DNA from 2 places in the Pseudomonas sp. OIL-1 genome. Region 1 is predicted to be linked to the other one. Evidence: riboswitches for the same ligand, from Rfam matches in the RefSeq annotation. Region 1 holds a riboswitch; the other holds the start of a gene.
What was found. A riboswitch is a leader RNA that binds a small molecule or an ion and turns the genes downstream of it on or off. The one in region 1 is predicted to bind cobalamin.
Positions count from the first base shown of each region.

Region 2: it holds a riboswitch for cobalamin, as region 1 does, so the genes downstream of both, G3M63_RS06575 (TonB-dependent receptor domain-containing protein) here and btuB (TonB-dependent vitamin B12 receptor) in region 1, are expected to answer to the same signal.

Region 1 is NZ_CP048629.1:504,510-510,657, forward strand. Features, by position in the region: gene G3M63_RS02305 (hypothetical protein) at 1-122, opposite strand, end outside; gene btuB (TonB-dependent vitamin B12 receptor) at 295-2,109, opposite strand; cobalamin riboswitch at 2,226-2,457, opposite strand; gene G3M63_RS02315 (ureidoglycolate lyase) at 2,513-3,013, opposite strand; gene G3M63_RS02320 (bifunctional allantoicase/(S)-ureidoglycine aminohydrolase) at 3,026-3,874, opposite strand; gene puuE (allantoinase PuuE) at 3,884-4,813, opposite strand; gene G3M63_RS02330 (aspartate/glutamate racemase family protein) at 4,979-5,722, shown strand; gene G3M63_RS02335 (NCS1 family transporter) at 5,795-6,148, shown strand, end outside.
Region 2 is NZ_CP048629.1:1,395,996-1,402,143, reverse strand. Features, by position in the region: gene G3M63_RS06590 (exodeoxyribonuclease VII small subunit) at 1-179, shown strand, start outside; gene G3M63_RS06585 (polyprenyl synthetase family protein) at 172-1,059, shown strand; gene dxs (1-deoxy-D-xylulose-5-phosphate synthase) at 1,155-3,062, shown strand; cobalamin riboswitch at 3,093-3,322, shown strand; gene G3M63_RS06575 (TonB-dependent receptor domain-containing protein) at 3,470-5,281, shown strand; gene G3M63_RS06570 (histidine phosphatase family protein) at 5,454-6,146, shown strand; gene G3M63_RS06565 (cobalamin-binding protein) at 6,116-6,148, opposite strand, start outside.

The DNA of each region.
Region 1 (6,148 bases):
AATACCGCCCAGGACGCACTGGGCAGATTCACTGCGCTGAAATGGCTGCCGCGACTGATTGCCATCAAGAGTACGAGTACAACACCTACAGCCAACTGGCTGCGTTTGGATAGTGCCAACATGGGTCATTCCCCTTTTCGTTTCACGGTTAGGGGAGCCTCTGAAGAACGTAGCGAGCGAAGGTCAGGCAAGGCGAAATCCGACGAGAATGCGCAGTTTACGTGCTGTAAATGAGCAATTTGACGAGGATTTCAACGCAGCATGACCGAGCGCAGTAGTTATTCAGGGGCTCCTTTAAAGTGGTTGGTAGCGCACAGTCAGATAACCGGCCCGGCCTGGCTGTTGATAGCTGGCGGCGGTTTCGTATTGGCTATCGAACAGATTGCTGACCCGCGCCTGCAGCCGCCAGGCGTGGCTGAACCAATAGGTGGCACGCAGGTCGACGGTGTTATAGCCGTGCAGGTCGGTAGTGTTGGAAGCGTTATCCCAGCGGCGGCCTTCGGCATGCAGGCTGGCACCGACACCGATACGCCCGAAGCGGCGATCAATATCCAGATTGAACAGCTGCTCTGCGCGGCGGGCGAGCAGATCGCCCTGCCCAGGACGGGAAGATCGGTTCGCGGGGTCCTGCAAGGTCAGGTTGGTGCGCCAGTCCCAGTTCAGCCACTGGCTGTCCATCTCGAACTCGATACCCTTGATCACCGCCTTGTCGACGTTCTCCGCCAGATAGATGCCGCCGCCCAGGTTTACGCTGGCGATCAGATCTTCCACCTCGTTGCGGAACAGATTGACCGACCACTGACCCCAATCGTATTGACCGCGCAGACCGGTTTCCAGGTTGCGGGAGGTTTCTTCGCTGATGTCCGGATTACCGAAGCCGGGGTAGTACAGCTGGTTAAAGGTCGGCGCCTTGAATGCGGTACCGTAGCTGGCCACCCATCGCAGGTTATCGGACAGCGTCAGGCCATAGCCGAGATTGCCGGTGGTGTGCTCGCCGTGCTGTTCATTGTCATCGTAGCGCAGGCTCGCCTGCCATTCGTGCATACCGCGTTGGCCGAGATACTGCGCGTAATAGCCGTGGTTACCGCGCTGGGACTCGCTGTATTCGGTGGTGCTGCTGACCTCATCGGCCAGATAGTCATAGCCCACCGTGAGCAGATGACCGGGCGCCAGATCGATATCGTTCTGCCAGCCGAGCGTGTCACGGCGGGTATCGAAGCGACTGAAAAAGGTGCTGCCGTTGAAGTTGTCGCTCTTGTCCTCACTGCGTGCAGCCTGCAGCGACACGCGCCATGACTTGAGCGGCGCAAAACGGGCATTGACGCCATGGATGGTCAGCACCGCATCGGAGTTGGCCTTGAAGCCAGAGTCGTAGTCATTGCTGGAATGGGACTCCAGCACATGGCCTTCCAGCTCCAGACCGTTATCGAAACGGTAACCCGCGCGGACATTGCCAGACAGCTCGCGATACCCGTCATGATCCGGCTCGCCATGACTCGGCCGCGCATCAATACCCCGGGTCGACAGACTGGTAACCCCCAGGCTGTACCAGCCATCGCCCACCCCACCGGATATGCCAGCGCTGCCGGCATGGTGATTACGGCTACCCGCCGTCAGCGACATCCAGCGCCTAGTCTCTCCGCCCTTGCCCCGGCGGGTAAAGATCTGGATCACCCCACCAATGGCATCGGAGCCGTACAGACTGGAGCGCGGGCCACGCACGATCTCGATGCGCTCGATCTGCTCCACCGGCAGATTCTGTAACGCCGCATCGCCACTCGTCACCGAGCCAATGCGCGCGCCATCGATCAGCACCAGCACATGCCCGGAACCGCTACCGCGGATACCAATGCTGCCCGCTTTGCCCGGCCCGCCATTGTTGACGATGCTCACCGAAGGCGTACGGCGCAGCAGATCCGGCAGATCGGTTGGTTGAAGACGTTCAATATCGGCGCGATCAATGCGGGTAACCGCACCCAGACTGGCGCCAAGGGACTGGCCGGTCCGCGTTGCGGTAACGACCTGATCATTCAGGGAAAGGGATTCGGCATGGGACAGGCAGGCAGCGGCCGTCAGGGCCAGCGCCAGGGTTGTGCGTGCAAATTTCATCGGTGCTCCGTCACCGTACTCACCCGTACGGCATGGCTGGTTAAAAGCAGCCGCGACGGACAGGGGCAAACGGTTTCGACACAGATGAAATCGCTCCACCCGCAGTGCCCGCCGCACTACTGTGACATGCGACAGGCCGGTCTCCGGACTCATGAGTGGATAACTCCGATGATCCGACCTTCCCATGCGAAGCACAGTGGTCTTGCTGGATCATCCGCCTGGCACACCGTAGTGGCCGGCACTCATTTACCGTTGCGGGGGCAGCGCCGGAATTGTCTGAAGCAGACGCACCGGCTTCCCAGTTTCACCCACCAATTACTGGCAGGAACCTGAAGCAGGCGGAAGGTTAGGAGTTTTGAAACAGGATGTAAAGGACGAACTGGTGCGTCTCGCCCTGAGGTCGTTAAGCCAGGGTCACCCGTACCGCAAGCGGATGCTCGTCGCAGTTGTGCCCGGCGCCGCCACGATCCACCACCAGGAACTCACCCTCTGAATCGAGCACAGACTGGATCGCATGCCAGGTGCCGGCATGATAGTTCACGCCCTGTCGGCCATCGGTGACGAAGGCGCGCACCTGGGTTGGGTCAATAACGTCGCCCGACGGTGCGACGACCACAACGAAACGCTCGCCATGCAGCGGTATAAAGGCCTGACTGCCCAGAGCGTGACGTTCGAGGAACGTCAGTTCCAGCGGCATCTGCACCGGCTGGCTGATGAAGATGCTGATCAGCGTTCGAGCTTCCTCGCCCAGGGTTTCGACCCTGGCCAGATCATGATAACGGCGGGTGCGCCCGCTATTGATCATGAAGAACTCGGCGCGGCGATGATCAATCACATCGCCAAAGGCCACGAAGGCCTCGGGCGTCAGGGGCTCAGCCGTCAGCTGTAACAGTTGTTCGCTCATCTGCTTGCTCGCTCAGCGGCCGTAGTTCGGAAGTTTCATGTGGCGGTTGACGTCCTTGTACAGCAAATAACGGAAGGGCCCCGGGCCACCGGCATAGCAGGCCTGCGGGCAGAAGGCGCGCAGCCACATGTAATCGCCTGCTTCCACTTCCACCCAATCCTTGTTCAGCAGGTACACGGCCTTGCCTTCGAGTACATAGAGGCCGTGCTCCATCACATGGGTCTCGGCGAAGGGAATCACGCCGCCAGGCAGGAAATTGACGATATTCACGTGCATATCGTGGCGCATGTCCTGAGTATCGACGAAGCGCGTGGTGCTCCAGCAGCCGTTGGTGTCGGGCATGACCAGCGGATCAATCAGGTTTTCATTGGTGACGAAGGCCTCCGGTACATCGATCCCTTCGACCTTCTCATAGGCCTTGCGAATCCAGTGAAAGCGCACAGTGGTGTCAGAACTGTTGCGCACCGTCCAGTCACTGCCGGGCGGAATGAACGCGTAGCCACCCGGCTGCATGCTATGCAGCTCGCCGTTCAGGGTCAGATCCAGTTCGCCTTCGACGATGAACAGCACGGCCTCGGCCTGAGGGTCGGTTTCCGGCTTGTCGCTGCCGCCACCGGGCTGCACTTCCATGATGTACTGCGAGAAGGTCTCGGCAAAACCGGTCAACGGCCGCGACAACACCCACAGGCGCGTACCGGTCCAGAAGGGTAAATGACTGGTAACGATGTCGCGCATCACGCCCTTGGGAATGACGGCATAGGCCTCGGTAAATACCGCGCGGTCAGTCAGCAGCTGCGTTTGCGGCGGATGCCCACCGGTGGGGGCGAAATAGGTTCTGGGTTCGTTCGGACGCTGGGCCATGGTGATTCCTTATACGGCGGCTGGAGCAGGATGATGTTCGGCCCAGTGACGGGCAATGTCGATACGGCGTGTCACCCAGACCCGGTCGTGGGCCTCGATGTAATCAAGGAAACGCTGCAACGCGCGGAAGCGTGCCGGGCGCCCAATCACGCGGCAGTGCAGCCCGACCGAGAGCATCTTCGGTTGCTCGCTGCCTTCGGCATAGAGCACGTCGAACGCATCCTTCAGGTAGTTGAAGAAGTGATCGCCGGTGTTGAACCCCTGCGGCGCGGCAAAACGCATGTCGTTGGTGTCCAGCGTGTAGGGCACGATCAAGTGATCATGCAGCTCGCCCTGACTGTCCGCGTCGCGCGTCCAGAACGGCAGATCGTCGCCGTAGTAATCACTGTCATACAAAAAGCTGCCCTCATCCAGCAACAGGCGGCGCGTGTTGGGGCTGTCGCGACCGGTATACCAGCCCTGCGGCTCTTCGCCGTACAGGCGCTCAAATATGTCGATGGCGCGTTGCATGTGCTCGCGCTCTATGGCTTCAGGTACATCCTGGTAATGAATCCAGCGCCAGCCATGACAGGCAATCTCGTGCCCCAGTTCCTTGAACGCCATCGCCACGTCCGGGTGCCGCTCGAGAGCCATGGCCACGCCGAACACCGTCAGCGGCAGCCCGCGCTTTTCAAACTCGTTGAGAATCCGCCACACACCGGCGCGCGAGCCGTATTCATAGATCGACTCCATGCTCATATGTCGCGCAGGGAAGGCCTCAGCGCCGACGATTTCCGAGAGGAAGCGTTCCGAGTGGCTGTCGCCATGCAGCACGCAATTTTCGCCGCCCTCTTCATAGTTGAGCACGAACTGGACGGCGATACGGGCCTGACCCGGCCATTTGGCATGCGGCGGATTCCGGCCGTAGCCGACGAGATCCCGTGGATAAGGGGCGCTGATACTCATGACTGCGTAACCTTTTATATCTGTTGAAAAATCGTGGCGTCCAGACATCCGCCACTTATTTGTTCCGATAAACAGACCGTATCTTTATCTTTTTGACCGGATCGATTGTATACAATTAAACTCAAACTTTGTGTACAAATCCAGAAACAGGCCAAAGCCATGCATATCCGCGTCATCAACCCCAACACCACCCAAGCCATGACGGATACCATCGGAGAAGCGGCAAGGGCTGTCGCCTCGCCCGGTACGCGCATTACCGCCTCCCAGCCCGACAGTGGCCCGGTATCGATTGAAAGCCATTTCGATGAAGCTGTCAGCGTCATGGGCGTCGTCGAAGAGATTCTGGCGGGCGAACGCGAAGGCACCGATGCCTATGTCATCGCCTGCTTCGGCGACCCGGGCATCTACGCGGCGAGGGAGCTGACACGCGCCCCGGTTATCGGGATTGCCGAGGCGGCCTTTCACATGGCCAGTCTGATCAGCACGCGGTTTTCCATCGTCACCACCCTGCCCCGCACCATGATTATCGCCGAACACCTGCTGGAGAGTTATGGCTTCAGCCATAACTGCCGGCGCATTCGCGCGGCGGACATTCCGGTGCTGGATCTGGAGGACAACCCCGACCGCGCGCTGGAGCTCATCATTGAGGAATGCCTGCGCGCCAAACACGAGGACAACATCGGCGCCATTGTGCTGGGCTGTGGCGGCATGGCGGATCTGACACCACAGATTACCGAGGCCGTCGGCCTGCCGGTAGTGGAAGGCGTAACCGCTGCCATCAAACTGGCCGAAGCCGTAGTGGGGCTCGGACTGCATACCAGTAAATACGGCGATCTCGCCTTCCCTCGGCCCAAACCCTTCGTTGGACGCTTCGAGGGCTATTCCAACCTTAAGCTGGACTGAACATTGCTTTAGAAATTCAAACCTAGCCAGGAGCAAACCAATGAATAACAAAACCAATAGCGAGTCGGTCTCATGAGCGTCGCATCCAGCACACAGACTGAGCCATCCGGCCAGACCGCATCCAAGGCGCCGGGCGAGGAATCATTGGCGCCCCAGCAAACCCGTATCATGGGGCGCATTTCCTATCTGCTGGCCTGGTTCGGCGGCTGCGTCTCGATCGGTACGTTCACCATGGGCTCCAGCGTCGTCGGCAGCCTCAACCTGATTCAGGCGACCCTGGCCATCGCCATCGGCTGCTTCGTGATCGGCGTAGCCTTGGCCCTGAATGGTGCAGCGGGGTACAAATACGGCATTCCGTTCATGGTTCAGGCACGCGGCGCCTTCGGCTTTGCCGGTACTCGCCTACCCGGCCTGGTCCGCGCATTG
Region 2 (6,148 bases), 890 kb from region 1:
AACGCTTGGAAAGTGGCGAACTCAGCCTCGAGGATTCCCTCACTGCCTTCGAGCAAGGCGTGGCACTCACGCGCGATTGCCAGCTCGCGCTCACACAAGCCGAGCAGAAGGTCCAGCAGCTGGTGGAGCAGAATGGCACCCCAACGACGCTGCCGCTGGATAACACCCCGGATGAGTGACTTTGATAGTTACCTGCGCCATTGCCAAGCCCGTATCAATGGCTATCTGACTCGGCGCTTCGACAATAACCACCCCCGTCTCGAACAGTTGTTTTCGGCGATGCGTTACAGCGTCACCATCGGTGGTAAGCGCGTGCGTCCGCTATTGGCCTATGCCAGTTGTGAAGCGCTCGACGGTCAGCCGGAGCAGGCCGATGTCGCCGCAGCCGCGGCTGAGCTGATTCACGCCTATTCGCTGATTCATGACGATCTACCGGCCATGGACGACGATGATTTGCGCCGCGGCCAACCCACCTGTCATCGCGCCTACAACGAAGCGACCGCGATATTGGCAGGGGATGCCCTCCAGGCTCAGGCCTTCGAATGGCTGAGCGGCGCGGAGCACATACCCGCAGAAACGCGTCTGCGCATGGTGCAGATACTCGCCGCAGCTGCCGGCCCCCGCGGCATGGTCGGTGGTCAGGCTATCGACCTCGCTGCAGTGGGCCAGCAGCTGGACGTACAAACCCTGGAAGATATGCACCGCCACAAAACCGGAGCCTTGATATGCGCCAGCATTCAGCTTGGCGCCCTGGCTAGCGGCAAGGCTTCCGAGCAACAGCTGACAGCACTCAACGACTATGCCGGCGCCATCGGTCTCGCCTTTCAGGTTCAGGACGATATCCTGGATGTCGAAAGTGAAACCAGCATACTCGGCAAACAACAGGGCGCTGATGCAGCCCGCGACAAGCCGACCTATCCTGCCCTGCTTGGCCTGCAAGGGGCACATAATCTGGCGAGTGAGCTGCGCGACCAGGCCATCTCAGCCTTGCAGCCCTTCGATGCCGGTGCCGACCGGCTTCGGCAAGTGGCGGACTATATAATCAAACGCCAATTCTGAACCGCCGGTAAGCCAAGGTTGGGCTATTGACCTGCATCGGGTAAACTGCTCGTTTATTTTCTTGCCACCGGGCGTGGCCACAAGAGCCCTGTTTGATGCCTAGCACTTTCCACGAGATACCTCTTGAGCGTCCCAGCACTCCGCTGCTGGACCGCATCAGCGACACCGACGTTCTGCGCGGTATGGATGAAGAATCCCTTCCGCAGCTGGCCGACGAGCTGCGCGCCTTTTTATTGTGGACCGTCGGCCAGACCGGCGGGCATTTTGGTGCCGGGCTGGGCGTCATCGAACTGACCCTCGCGCTGCATTACGTCTACCAGACGCCTGAAGATCGGCTGGTATGGGACGTCGGCCATCAAGCCTATCCGCATAAAATCCTGACCGGTCGCCGCGAATTGATGCATACCCTGAGGCAGAAGGAGGGTCTCGCAGCTTTCCCCCGGCGCGCTGAAAGTCCCTACGACACCTTTGGTGTCGGGCATTCCAGTACCTCGATCAGTGCCGCTCTGGGCATGGCTATCGCATCGCGCCTGCAAGGACTGGATCGCCGCTCGGTCGCTGTGATTGGCGATGGCGCGATGACCGCCGGCATGGCCTTTGAAGCCCTGAACCACGCCTCCGATGTCGGCGCCGACATGCTGGTGGTATTGAACGACAATGACATGTCGATTTCGCGAAATGTTGGCGGACTGTCCAACTATCTGGCGAAGATTCTTTCCAGCCGCACCTATTCGCATATGCGAGAAGGCAGCCGCAAAGTGCTTTCCAAGATTCCAAAGGCGTGGGAACTGGCGCGTCGTACCGAAGAGCATGCCAAGGGCATGCTGGTACCTGGCACTCTGTTTGAAGAGCTGGGCTGGAACTATATCGGCCCCATCGATGGTCATGACTTGCCGCTGCTGATCAGCACCCTGCGCAATATGCGTGGGTTGCCCGGTCCGCAACTACTGCACGTGGTCACACAGAAGGGCAAGGGCTTCTCTCCTGCCGAAGCAGATCCCATTGGCTATCATGCCATTACCAAGCTGGAGCCCTCCCGCTCCGCCAGCCCTCCAAGCGGCCCGGCGAAGCTGAAGTACTCAGCAGTATTCGGTCAATGGTTGTGCGATATGGCTGCGCTCGATAAACGCCTGGTCGGTATCACACCGGCTATGAAAGAAGGCTCGGATCTGGTCGCTTTCAGTGAGCGCTTCCCCGACAGGTATTTCGACGTCGCCATCGCTGAGCAGCATGCAGTGACCCTGGCGGCGGGCATGGCCTGTGACGGTGTGAAGCCAGTGGTCGCGATCTACTCTACCTTCCTGCAACGGGCCTATGACCAGGTCGTTCACGATGTCGCCGTGCAGAATCTTGACGTGTTGTTTGCCATCGACCGTGCCGGATTGGTAGGCGAAGACGGCCCGACCCACGCCGGCAGCTTCGATCTGTCGTTCCTGCGCTGCCTGCCGAACATGATGATCATGGCGCCAGCCGACGAGAATGAGACCCGGCAGATGTTGACGACCGGCTTTCTGCACCACGGCCCGACCGCCGTGCGCTATCCGCGCGGTACCGGCACAGGCGTAGCCATAGATTCCATGCTTCAGCCCCTCCCCATCGGAAAGGGCATCGTCACCCGTCAGGGTCAGCGAGTAGCCATTCTGTGTTTCGGCACCCTGCATGCCAATGCGCTGGTCGCTGCTGAAGCGCTCAACGCAACAGTGGCCAACATGCGCTTTGTGAAACCACTGGACACCGAGCTGATCAATCAGCTGATCGAGCAGCACGAGCTGCTGGTCACGCTTGAAGAAAACGCCGTGATGGGTGGTGCCGGCAGTGCGGTGAATGAATGGCTCATGGCTCATGGCATCAATCAGCCGGTACTCAATCTGGGATTGCCGGATATTTACGTCGAACATGCCAAGCCCTCGGAAATGCTTGCCGAATGCGGGCTGGATGCAGCCGGCATCGAGCGCTCGATTCGCGACAGGCTTTCCCTCCCCCCCGTCATCAACCACGCTTGACCTCTACTGGCAAAGCGCCTAGAGTCCTCTCCGCTTCCAGTCGCACTGGGTGCCTGGTAGTTCAAACTGCCAGGTGAAACGGGAAGTCGGTGCAACCCCGACGCTGCCCCCGCAACGGTAAAGGATCGCAGGCCTGCCTGCCGGTAATGTCATCCGCCACTGTGTTTCGTACATGGGAAGGCGACATTATCCTGGGGATTTTCACCAAGAGAATCCCACGATCCTGAGCCCGGAGACCGGCCCTGTGCGAAGACTCTATTCGGTGCGATATGTCCTTGTGGGCGCGCTGGATGGATTCGTAGCTGAGGTGTCGCGGAGGGCGTCACCCGGTCGGTGCATGCTGCCCTCCGTCACAGGCAACTCCACTGGCTCCTCGCCCTCCTCAAAAGCTTCTTTTGAGGATCAACATGAACAAGTTCGCCCTGTTTTTTCCCGCCATGCTGGCGTCCGCCGTCACTGCAGCCAATAGCCTCGACTTGCCGGATACGGTAGTTACTGCCTCGCGCATGGCACAGCCGACAATGAGCAGCCCCGCCGCGAGTAGTATATTTGATCGCGCCGATATCGAACGTCTGCAGCCGTCCAGTGTGGCTGATCTGCTACGCCGTGTACCAGGCGCTTCGCTGACCACCAATGGCGGGCTTGGGAGCCTGACTACATTATCGTTACGCGGGACCAGTGCAACCCAGACGCTGGTGCTGGTCGACGGACAACGCATCAGCAGCGCTTCAGCGGGACAGCCAAGTCTCGAGTTCCTCGATATCGAACAGATCGAGCGTATCGAAGTGATCCGCGGCCCTCGCTCAGCCGTTTACGGATCTGATGCAATCGGCGGCGTGATTCAGATATTCACCCGCCAGGGCGAGCCCGGCCTTCGTCCGCGACTCAAACTCGGAGTCGGCAGCAATCAGAGCTTCGTTCGCAGTGCCGGCCTTTCCGGCGGCGACCAGCGCACCACCTTCGACCTCGGCGCCACGCTCAGCGAAACAGCCGGCATAGATCGCACCCGCCACAACACCGGCGGCGATGAAGACCGCGACGGATTCCGGAACCGCGCTTTCAATCTCAGCCTCAACCACAACTTCAGCGACAGACTTAGCGGTGGCATCAAGCTCGCCGAACAGACAGGCAATACTGAATATGATCTGTTCGGAAACCCCGAGGATGATTTCGCGCTGAGCACGGTCTCGACGCACCTGCAGTGGGATGTAAGCGAAGCCTGGACGACCCGTCTGGAGGCCGGACATGCCGAGGATAAACGCGACAGCATCTATGACCTGGCCACTTATACCTACAACACCTACCGCGACTCAGCCAGCTGGCTGAATACGTTGAGCGTAGGCGATCAGCATCGGCTACAGCTGGGCATCGACTGGTATGAAGATCGCTTGCGGAGCAACTCCGCATTCACGCAGACCGAGCGCTACAACAATGCAGCCTTTATCCAGCATCAGTTCAAGGGCGAAGGCTTCACCACCGAGCTCGGCTGGCGGCATGATGATAACGAGCAGTTCGGCCACCACAATGCTTTCAATGCCGCTGTAATCCTGCCTGTGACCGCTAACCAGCAGCTTGTCGCGTCCTACGGTGAAGGCTTCCGCGCACCGACCTTCAACGACCTGTACACGAGCTTCGGCGCTAACCCGCTGCTCCAGCCTGAAGAATCACAGACCTATGAGTTGCAATGGCGCGGCCAGCACGATGGCGCTGAGTTGCAGGTGGCGGCGTACCGCACTGATATTGACGACATGATCCTTCTGGATCCATTTTTCGTTGCCCAGAACATCAGCCAAGCGCGCATCCACGGACTCGAAGCCAGCCTTGGCAAGCATCTGTTTGGCTGGGATACCTTGTTGGCCGCTGCCTGGCTGGACCCGCGTGAGCGCAGTACCGGCAATCAACTGCCACGACGCTCCAAGCGAACGCTGAGTCTGGACGCAGACCGTCAGCTTGGCTCGTTCGGCGTAGGCTTCAGCGTGATCGCCAATAGCGAGCGATTCAACGATCGTGAAAACGAGCAGCGGCTGCCTGGCTTTGGCACTCTGGAGCTGCGCGGTCATTGGCGCGCTACGTCCAGCCTGCGTCTGGATGCCAAGCTTAGCAATGTGCTTGAACGGGATTACGGCGTGGCGAACTACAGCACCGGCGGTCGAACCTATGCGTATCAAGAGGAAGGACTGAATGCACGACTCGCTGTGAGCTGGACCCCGGAGATCTAGCGTCAGGGCAGCCGGCAGCCGCAAAGCTGCCGGGCGCTTGCAGGTGCTCCCCCAGGTGCCTGTAAGACTGACGTTTCCGACAGAGCTGATCACCCTTTGTCTAGTACTGAAAACTTCCTGCAATAAATACTGTCGATACTTGGGCTAACCCCCAAGTCGCCGGCAGTCTTCCATGTTCAACAACCGTACCCGCGCACTCATCGTCGTTCCCTTGCTGGCCATCTCCTGGCTGGTTTACACAGGGCTCGACAGTACACCTGAGCCCGAAGAGGCCTTGCAGACGCTGGTTTTTCTACGGCATGCCGAGAAGCCTAACGATGGGCTTGGACAGCTGAACTGCCAGGGCCTGAACCGTTCCCTGGCCTTGCCCGCATTACTTCCGGAACGCTTCGGCGCGCCTGATTACGTATTTGCCGCCAATCCCGACAGAAGGGTGGAAGAAGGACCGGACGACGCGGAATTCAACTACCTGCGCCCACTGCTGACCATCGCCCCCACTGCTATTGCCCACGGGCTACCGATAAACACCTCGTTCAATGCCAACGACGTCGGGGATATCGTGGATGAGCTGACCGACCCGCAGTACCGCAACAGCACCATTTACACCGCCTGGTCCCGGGGATACGTGTCGGAAATCATGAACGAGCTGCTGGAGGAGGTGGACGCGGACGAAAGCCTGGCCGTCGACCGCTGGCACCGGGAAGACTTCGACAGTGTCTATGTCATCAAATTGCATTGGAGAAATGGTGTTGCTAAAGCCTCGCTGGAAGCTCAAGCGCAAGGCCTGAACGATACCGGATCAGCCTGTCCCGGCGAGCCACAGCAAGCGACGCCTCAATTGGCGGCCCGCGACAATTCGCGCTGACG